Methylomagnum ishizawai: one gene and its partner. Each later gene encodes a partner of the first gene's protein in a complex. Links are inferred from orthologs where the notes say so. Each region holds a gene or a part of one and is shown in the gene's direction. Other genes may lie near its edges.

Region 1 (4,724 bases):
GCCTGGTCCCCGGTATTGCCGGCCATGGCCGTGAGGTTCAGCCCTTGCGTCAGCCGCTCGAAGAAATAATGCGAGAACGGCTTGGCGTTCTTGATCCGCGCCAGGAAAGCCTCGGTGCCTTCTTCCCGCACCAGCGAATCGGGATCGTGCTGCTCGGGCAGGATCAGGAAGCGCAATTGCCGCCCATCGCGCAGGGCGGGCAGGCTGGCTTCCAGGGCTTTCCAGGCCGCGTTGCGCCCCGCCGTGTCGCCGTCGAAGCAAAACACCAATTCGCCAGCGTAGCGGAATAACAGGTTGATGTGGTCGCCGGAAGTGGCGGTGCCGAGCGTGGCGACGGCGTTGGGGATGCCGAACTGCGCCAACGCGATCACGTCCATATAGCCCTCGACCACCAGGACGAATTCGGGTTTCCTGACCGCGTTCAGCAACTCATAGAGTCCATAGACTTCGTGGCTTTTTTTAAATGTGGCGGTTTCGGGGGAATTCAAGTATTTGGGCACCCCATCGCCCAGCACCCGCCCGCCGAAGCCCACCACCCGCCCGCGGCGGTCGCGGATGGGAAAGACCACGCGGTCACGGAACCAATCGTAGGCGGTGCCACCCTCCTTGACGGTGACGAGGCCCGCCGCCTTCAGCGTGTCCAGCGGGAAATCCTGGGGCAGGACGCGGTAGCCGGGTGGGGCGTAACCCAAGCGATAGCGTTGGGCGATCTCGCCAGTGACGCCGCGGCCTTTCAGGTATTCGACGGCGCGGGCGGCTTCGGGATGGGTTTTGAGCTGGGTTTGGTAGCAGCGGGCGGCCCAATCCAGCACGGCGTATAAATCGGCGGTCGGTTCCGGGCGCGGCGTGTCGGGTTTACCGGGGCGCGGTTCCTCGGGGATTTTGAGTCCGGCCGTATCGGCCAGGGTTTCCATGGCCTCGCGGAAACTCAGGCGGTCGTATTCCATCAGGAAGCCAATGGCGTTGCCGCTGGCCCCGCAGCCGAAGCAATGATAGAACTGCTTGTCGCGACTGACCGAGAAGCTGGGGGATTTCTCGTTGTGGAAGGGGCAGCGGGCTATGAAGTTGCCGCCCGAGCGCTTGAGGGGAACCCGCGCGTCGATCAGTTCGACCAGATCGACGCGGGCGAGGACTTCTTGGATGAAGTGTTCGGGAATCTTGCCGGCCATCGTTCATGATCCGGCGGGAGGCACGGTGCCCTGCGGCAGTCAGGCACCGAGCAGGCTTTTGACCCTGGCGCTGACCACGGTCATATCGGCCCGGCCCTGCATCTGGGGTTTCAGCACGGCCATCACCTTGCCCATGCCGCCGACGCCGGTGGCGCCGGTTGCGGCCAGCGCGGCCTGGATCAAGGCGTCGATCTCGGCTTCGGTGAGGGCTTCTGGGAGATAGGCTTGGATCACCGCGATCTCGGCGCTTTCAATCGCCGCCAAATCTTCGCGGCTACCCGCTTGGTATTGGACGATGGATTCACGCCGTTGCTTGATCATCTTGTCGAGCAGGGCGACGACCTGGGCATCGTCCAGGCTGATGCGCTCGTCCACTTCGCGCTGCTTGATCGCCGCCATGATCAAACGGATCACGCCCAGGCGATCCTTGTCGCCGCCTTTCATGGCGGTTTTCATGTCGGCTTGCAGGCTTTCTTTGAGGGAACTCATGGCGGGGAATCCAGGATCAGACTTGCGGACGGCCTTTGCGGAGGTTCTGCAGGGCGAAGCGTTCGCGGGAGAGCTTCTTCAGGTGGCGCTTGACGGCGGCGGCGGCTTTGCGCTTGCGCTCTTCGGTGGGCTTCTCGTAGAACTCGCGGCGACGGACTTCCGACAGGACGCCGGCTTTTTCGCAGGCCCGTTTGAAACGGCGGATGGCGATTTCAAACGGCTCGTTTTCTCTGATCTTGATCGAAGGCATGTAGCTCCCCAAAGGGTTGATAGGAAATTGACAGCCGGATATCCCGGCCCCGAATTAAAAGGGGATAATTATACGCTCTCGGCTCACGAAGGCAAAAACCAATGTTCGTACTCGGCATCGAAACCTCCTGCGACGAAACCGGCGTGGCGGTCTACCACCCGGAACAAGGGCTGCTCGCCCATGCGCTCTATAGCCAAGTGAAGACCCATGCGGAATATGGCGGCGTGGTGCCTGAATTGGCCTCCCGCGACCACGTCAAGAAGCTGATTCCCTTGATCCGCCGGGTCTTGGGCGAGGCGGGGCTGACTCAGCGGGATTTGGGCGGCATCGCCTATACGCGGGGGCCGGGGCTGGTGGGCGCTTTGTTGGTGGGGGCCGCCGTGGCCCGGAGTCTGGCCTGGACCCTGAATATCCCTTGCGTCGGCGTCCACCACATGGAAGGCCATTTGCTCGCGCCGTTATTGGAACCCGACGCGCCGGAATTCCCGTTCATCGCGCTGTTGGTGTCGGGCGGACATACCCAGTTGGTGGAAGTGGAAGGCATAGGCGGCTATCGCATCCTGGGCGAATCGTTGGACGACGCCGCCGGGGAGGCTTTCGACAAGACCGCCAAGATGCTGGGCCTTGGGTATCCGGGCGGCCCGGAAATCGCCAAGCTGGCCGATGAAGGCCGGGCGGACCGCTTCGATTTCCCGCGCCCGATGACCGACCGGCCCGGCTTGGATTTCAGCTTCAGCGGACTCAAGACCCACACTTTGACCACGCTCGCCACGACTGAAGGCACCCGCCAGGATAAGGCCGATATCGCGGCGGCGTTCCAGGCGGCGGTGGTGGATACTTTGTTGATCAAATCGCGGCGGGCCTTGCGGGAAACCGGGTTGAAGCGCTTGGTGGTGGCGGGCGGGGTCAGCGCCAACCGTCTGATGCGGGAAAAGCTGGATGATATGGCGCGGAAGGAAGGTTATCGGGTGTATTTCCCGCGCTTGGCTTTCTGCGGGGATAACGGGGCGATGATCGCCTATGCGGGTTGCCAACGCTTGTTGGCGGGCCATGTGGAACCGGCGGAAATCCGGGCGCAGCCGCGTTGGCCGTTGACCGAGTTGACGCCGCCGTAGCTCATCCAGGTTTTACCGGGTTGGACGGAAAGGCCCAATAGGGCCGTGACTTCGCATGCGGCGACCTTGCGCGACCCTTCCATGAAAAAGCCCCGGGTGCCGACGGCAATGCGCTGCCTATGCTGGGAAACCCAGTCTGGATTGACGATGAACATCAAGGCATCGCCTTCCATTGGAACTTCCCCTTCCGGCCAGACCGAACCCGCCGGATCGATGAATTCGGGCCAGATCATGTAGAGGCGATCACGCCGGGGATCGTCATCCGCATATAGGAAATCCCAACGGGTATGCTGGCGTGGCGGGGTACTCCGCCCCCCTTCGGCAGGACTGAAAAAACGATAGCGGACATGGAAATCGGGTTGCCGGTGTCCGCTATAGGTTCGCATGAACGCCGCCCCCTATCGCAGAGTTAGGCCGAGCCAGCTTGGCTTTACCAGCGGTTGGGCTGACCACTTAGCCACCTCATGCGATTGTAGTACTGCGCCTCATTGATTTCCCAGCGCATAGTTCTTGTACCAGAAATGCGTTGTGTGTATCCCTCAACGCCACTGCATGCTGGGCCAGTTTCAGCCACAACAGCCTTGTTGCCCATGACAAGCTTCCATGCAGGACAAACGCGCTGAGCGATATGCAACACATCAACAATGAGTTCGGGCCAAGTTCTTGCGCGGTGTTCGACTAGAAAGCTAGTGTGTTCGACCCTTTCTTCCCACATGATGAAACGTTCACGCTCCAACTCCAGAGCGGTAAAACCCGCGAGCCGCTCTAACTTTTTCAAGAACACTCCATGATGTGGGCCGACATACATCACCGACCAATATGATTGAAGTGCCATAGCGAGCACGTCCTAACCCTTCTTATTGCCGATCTTGCTCTCTTCGCCCTTGAGCAAGCGTTCGATATTGCCCTTATGCCGCCAGAACAACAGGGCGCTCATCACCACGGCGACGGCGGTCAGCGCGGGCGACTGCCCCGCCCACAGCCAGACATAGACCGGGGCCAAAGCCGCCGCCACCAAGGCCGACAGCGAGGAATAGCGGAAGGCGAAGGCCACACCGATCCAGGTCGCCAGCGCCGCCGCGCCGACCCCCCAAGCGAACCCGCTCAAAATCCCCAAGGCCGTGGCGACGCCCTTCCCGCCCTTGAAGCCGAAGAACACCGGGAACAAATGGCCGATGAACGCGGCCAGCCCCACCAATCCCACAACCATGGGTTCCGCGCCCAATCCCTTGGCGATCAACACCGGGATCAAGCCTTTCAGCGCATCGCCCAGCAGGGTGATGATGGCGGCTTTCTTGCCGCCGAGGCGCAGCACATTGGTCGCGCCGGGATTCTTGGAGCCCTCCTCGCGGGGGTCGGGCAGATCGAACAGGCGGCTGACCAGCACCGCGCTGGACAAGGAACCCAACCCATAGGCCAAAGGAATCAAAATCCATTCCAACATCGCAGCACCACCCCGGTTGTAAAATTCGATCTTTTTATGCTACCAATTCCGCACACTCAACACAGGACGGATTGGCGATGGACATTATATTTCTCCGGGGTTTGCGGATCGAGACGGTGATCGGCCTCTACGATTGGGAGCGCAAAACCAAGCAGGCCGTGATCCTGGACTTGGAAATGGCCACGGATATCCGGCCCGCCGCCGCGTCCGACGATATCGCCCATACCGTCGATTACAAGGCGGTGTCGCGGCGGCTG
Region 2 (4,582 bases), 1.5 Mb from region 1 along the record:
TTCGGAATGCCCCCAATATGCGGAATGCCATCTGGTCAAGGCCCGCCGCGCCGCGCTGGAAGCCGATGTGGTGGTCATCAACCATCATTTGCTCTGGGCGGATTGGACCCTGAGGAACGATGGTTTCGGCGAACTTTTGCCGAATGTCCAAGCCATCGTGGTGGACGAGGCCCATCAATTCCTGGAATCGTCCACCCAGTTCCTTGGGCTGAGCGTAACCTCGCGCCAATTCACCGAACTGGCCGACGATATCACCGCCGAGTGGATCAAGGACGCCCGCGACGTGCCCGCGCTACAAGACGAGGCCGATTGGCTGCACCGCCAAACCGAGGATTTGCGGCTGGCGCTGGGAGTGGAAACCACCCGCCGCGAAGCTTGGCACCGGGTGGCGGACGATCCCTTGGTCAAGGAAATCATCGGTGGCTTGTTCATGCAATTGGGCCAATTGGCCGACCTGCTCAAGCCTTTGGCGGTACGCGGCAAGGGCTTGGAGTCCTGCTACAAGCGCTGTTTCGAGATCGGCTCCCGGCTCGACGCTTTCCTCGACGATAACGAGAACACCGACGGCGGCGACACCGTGCGTTGGTTCGAAACCCGTAAACGCGCCTTCAGCCTGAACCGCACGCCGCTGACCGTCGCCGACGAGTTCGGCAAATTCCGCCAGTACAGCCAAGCCGCCTGGGTGTTCGCCTCGGCCACCCTGACCGTGGGCGGCGACTTCGGGCATTTCATCCACCAGTGCGGACTCCAGGAAGCCGAGTGCAAAGCCTGGGACAGCCCGTTCGACTATCAACGCCAATCATTGCTATACCTGCCGCCTGGCTTGCCCGATCCGGGAACCCAGGGCTATACCCAAGCCGTGATCCGCGCCGCTGTGCCGGTGTTGCGGGCCAGCCGGGGCAGGGCGTTCTTGTTGTTCACTTCGCACCAAGCTTTGGCGGAAGCCGCCAAGCGCCTGCCCGAATATTTCGACTATCCCCTGTTCATCCAAGGCAGCCAGCCCAAATCCACCTTGCTGGAATTGTTCAAGCGGGCGGGGAATGGCATTTTGTTGGGCACGGCCAGCTTTTGGGAAGGCGTGGATGTGCAAGGTCCGGCCCTGTCCTGCGTCATCATCGACAAACTGCCGTTCGCCTCGCCCGGCGATCCGGTGTTGAGCGCCCGTTTGGAAAGCCTGAAGAAAACCGGGGCGAACCCCTTCATGTCTTATCAATTGCCCACGGCCATCCTGGCTCTGAAACAGGGCGTGGGCCGCTTGATCCGCAACCAGACCGACCGGGGCGTGCTGGTGCTATGCGATCCGCGTCTAGTGGGCCGCTCTTATGGCGAAGAGTTCCTGGACAGCCTCCCGGACATGCCCCGGAGCCACGCACTGGCCGATGTGGAACGCTTTTTCGCCACGCCCTGAGGAGACGCACACGACCATGAACCTACTCGCCATCGAAACCGCCACCGAAGCTTGTTCCGCCGCTTTGCTGGTGGGAGACCAACTGATCGAGCGTTACCAACTGGCCCCGCGCCTGCACAACAGCCTGATCCTGCCCATGGTGGACGAGCTATTGGCGGAAGCGGGGCTGGTTGTCGGCCAGCTCGACGCCCTGGCTTTCGGGCGCGGGCCGGGTTCGTTCACCGGGGTGCGGATCGCGGCAGGCGTGGCTCAAGGTATCGCTTTCGGGGCGGATTTGCCGGTGGTGCCGGTTTCGACCTTGGCGGCCCTGGCCGAGGCGGCCCTGGCCGCAACCGGGCTGGACACCGCTTTTCCCTGCATCGATGCCCGGATGGGGGAAGTCTATTGGGCCGTGTACCGGCGGGGTGGGACGGGCTGGGCCGAATTGCTGGGGGAGGAAGCCGTGCTTCCGGCAGAGCAAGCGTCGTTTCCCGAGGCGGTCCGGGGCGTGGCGACCGGGAGTGGTTGGGCGACCTATGGTGCCGTATTGGGGGAGCGCCTGGGCGGGCGGGTGCTGACCGTGTTGGAAGGGCAGTTCCCCCGCGCCGGGTTTGTCGCCCGGCTGGGGGCGGCGGCTTTTCAGGCGGGCGTGGCAGTGCCGGTGGAGCAGGTCCAGCCCATTTATCTGCGGGACAACGTGGCGAAAAAACCCCAATTGCCCAGCTTGACCTGAGAGACCAGAACGCCCGTGGAATGTGCGTCGGCGCATCCCACGGGCGTTTCCAGGTCCGGTTAAAGCACCAGCCTCAGCGGATTTCGAGGGTGGACACACTCATCGGCGGCAGGGCCACCACCAGTTGGGTCTTGGTGACGGGGACCGAACCCATATAAACGGGCGTGGTCGCGGTCCCGGCCAGCCGGTAGACCCGCGCCGTGCCTTGGTTCGGCAAGCCTTGCAAGCCCACGTCCTGGGCTTTGTCGCTACGGTTGATCGCCACGAACACCGAACGACCCGCCACGCTGGAATCCACGCTGGCATAGACCGATACCTTGGTGACATCGGCGGATTGAGCATCCAAGGCGATATCCCCGAAGTTCGCCGCCTTGCCATCGAAACTCCGGTACATCAGGAAAGCGGCCTCGATGAACGGCTCGGTGCCGCCCATCTGCCAACGGGTGGCGGCGAATACGCCTTGCTGGCCGAAGATGCCCAAGGCGTCCGCTTCGGCCAAAGCTCCCGAGATGTGGTTGCCGCCGCCGTAGTTATATTCGGTGATGGCGAACTTCGTGCCGGGGTAGTGCGCGTCGATCTTGGCCTTCATCCTGGGAATCAAGCGGATGGCCTTGTCGCCCTCCGGCAGTACTCCCGGAATCCAGGAATTCTCCACATAACCGGCATCCCACAGCGAGCGCGTCGCTTGCAAGCGGGCCGCGACCACTTCGGGCGTGTTGAGCGTGGCCATCTGGCTGCCATCCCAGTAATACCCGACCGGCGAACCGCCCGCCGATTTGGCCTCGGTGTAGAAATGCAGGTCCAGCACATCGACCAAACGCTTGCCGGCGGTGGTTTCGGCCTGTCTCATGCGGTCCAGGTAGTACTCGGTGAAATCGCCCTTGCTGGCATGGTCCGATCCGCCGCCATCGGGTGCGCCCTGGAGATAGGTGAAGCCATACCAGCCATAGCTCACGAAACCGAATACCATGGCATTGGGATCGACCGTCTTGATGGTCTCGGCGGCGGCTTGGTTCTTCTGGCACAGGCTGTCGTAGGACTCCTGGTGTGGCTCGATGCGCGGATGGCTGGCGAACCAGATATCCGGCTCATTATCCAGCGAGTAGAAGACCTGCTTGCCGGGATGGGCCGGTTTGACCACGGTCTTGATCCAGTTGATATATTCGTCGGTGAAAACGAAAGGATCGGCAGTATCCGGCATGGTGGTGAAAGGCGCGTTCTTCTCCAGATCAACCTGTTTGAAGCGGGTTTGCAGGTAATTGGGACCGGAATCGGCGACATCGCCCCCCGGACCCTTGTCGGCGGCGACATAGCCCAGGATCGGCACCGTGACCAGGACCGCCTCGGCGTGGCCGGTGGCGGCGAACACCTTGTCCACCTCGTAGGAAACCGCCCGGCCCGGCACGTTGTACTGGTTGGCGGGCACCCCCTCGACCCAGGGCAGGTAATCGTCGTTCTCGTTGAGGTAATCGACGCCGGCGTTGCTGGCGTTGTTCTCCCAGTTGTAGGCGGTCCAGCGGTTGCCGCCTAGGCGTCCGAAGGTGTATTGCGGTGCGCCGTGGTTCTGGTTGCTGCCGTAGATATAAGGGGAGATGGGTTTGCGGTTGGCGGGATTCAGCGTCACCCCGACATCGACGCTGCTACCGGCCTTGGTGGTGAAAGCGACGGCGCTGGAGGCTTGGTTGCCGAAATGGTCGGTGACCTTGAGGGTTCCGGTATAGGCCGCGGACGGTTCCAGCAAGTCGATCAACAGGCTGCGTGCGGTGGCGAAGTCGGTGAGCGTGCGTCGCAGCGTTTCCGCACCGCCCTGCTTCTGGAAACTCAGTTCGGCGGTGCAAGGCCGGTCGGTGGTCCATTTCAAGGTGATTTTATGGCCTTCCACGCCGGTCGCGGTCGGGGTGGACAAGGTGGGCGGCGTGGTCGGGGCCGGGGGCAGGACGTAGTTGCCTTCCAGCACGCTCTGGTTGGGCGTGGCCTGGGGATCGATACGATGATCCAGGGCGGTGAAGCGGTATCGCACGGTGGTGCCGGGCGTCAGGCCGGTCAGGTTCACCTTGTGGGCCGTGCCCCAGTTCTGCAGGTCTTGGACCTGATGGCTGTAATCGTTGACGCCATATTCGAGGCGGTACAACGTGGCCTCGTTGGTCTTGAAGACCAAGGCGAGTTGGTCGTAGGTGGAACTGAGGGTGGCCGAACCCAGTTTTATCACGGGGGGCTTGGTGTCCGGGGTCCAGCCCAGTTTCACTGCGGCCACATAGAAATGCGGTTCGGAAACGATGCCGGTCCCATCGTCGATGTTCCACAACACGAAGCGCGAGAAGCGGAAGATTTTCGGATGTAGTTGCGCCAGGTTGACCCGGATGTGGAACCAATGGCCGAAGCGCTGATCCGCTGTCATATCGGCCCAGCCGGGGATGAAATCCACCAGCCGGTGCATATCGGCGTAGCCGCCGTCCTCGAAG

What was found.
Region 2: the proteins of tsaD (region 1) and tsaB are in contact, whole or in part, in a solved structure (PDB 4WQ4), measured with the Escherichia coli proteins. The link is inferred for Methylomagnum ishizawai from one-to-one orthologs.

Annotation. Positions count from the first base shown.
Region 1 is NZ_FXAM01000001.1:4,103,272-4,107,995, forward strand. What follows is about bases 1,154-4,016. They hold tsaD (tRNA (adenosine(37)-N6)-threonylcarbamoyltransferase complex transferase subunit TsaD), read left to right. Parts: upstream 1,154-2,009; coding sequence 2,010-3,023; downstream 3,024-4,016. Other genes in these bases: dnaG (DNA primase), read right to left, coding at 1,154-1,169; B9N93_RS18450 (GatB/YqeY domain-containing protein), read right to left, coding at 1,209-1,658; rpsU (30S ribosomal protein S21), read right to left, coding at 1,675-1,908; B9N93_RS24930 (hypothetical protein), read right to left, coding at 2,927-3,409; B9N93_RS24935 (hypothetical protein), read right to left, coding at 3,454-3,858. In the rest of the region: more of dnaG, read right to left, coding at 1-1,153; more of plsY, read right to left, coding at 4,017-4,467; folB (dihydroneopterin aldolase), read left to right, coding at 4,545-4,724.
Region 2 is NZ_FXAM01000001.1:2,625,649-2,630,230, reverse strand. Bases 552-3,272 are described here. They hold tsaB (tRNA (adenosine(37)-N6)-threonylcarbamoyltransferase complex dimerization subunit type 1 TsaB), read left to right. Parts: upstream 552-1,424; coding sequence 1,425-2,120; downstream 2,121-3,272. Other genes in these bases: B9N93_RS11670 (glycoside hydrolase family 44 protein), read right to left, coding at 2,194-3,272; B9N93_RS11680 (ATP-dependent DNA helicase), read left to right, coding at 552-1,408. Outside these bases: more of B9N93_RS11680, read left to right, coding at 1-551; more of B9N93_RS11670, read right to left, coding at 3,273-4,582. UniProt on the Escherichia coli protein: Required for the formation of a threonylcarbamoyl group on adenosine at position 37 (t(6)A37) in tRNAs that read codons beginning with adenine.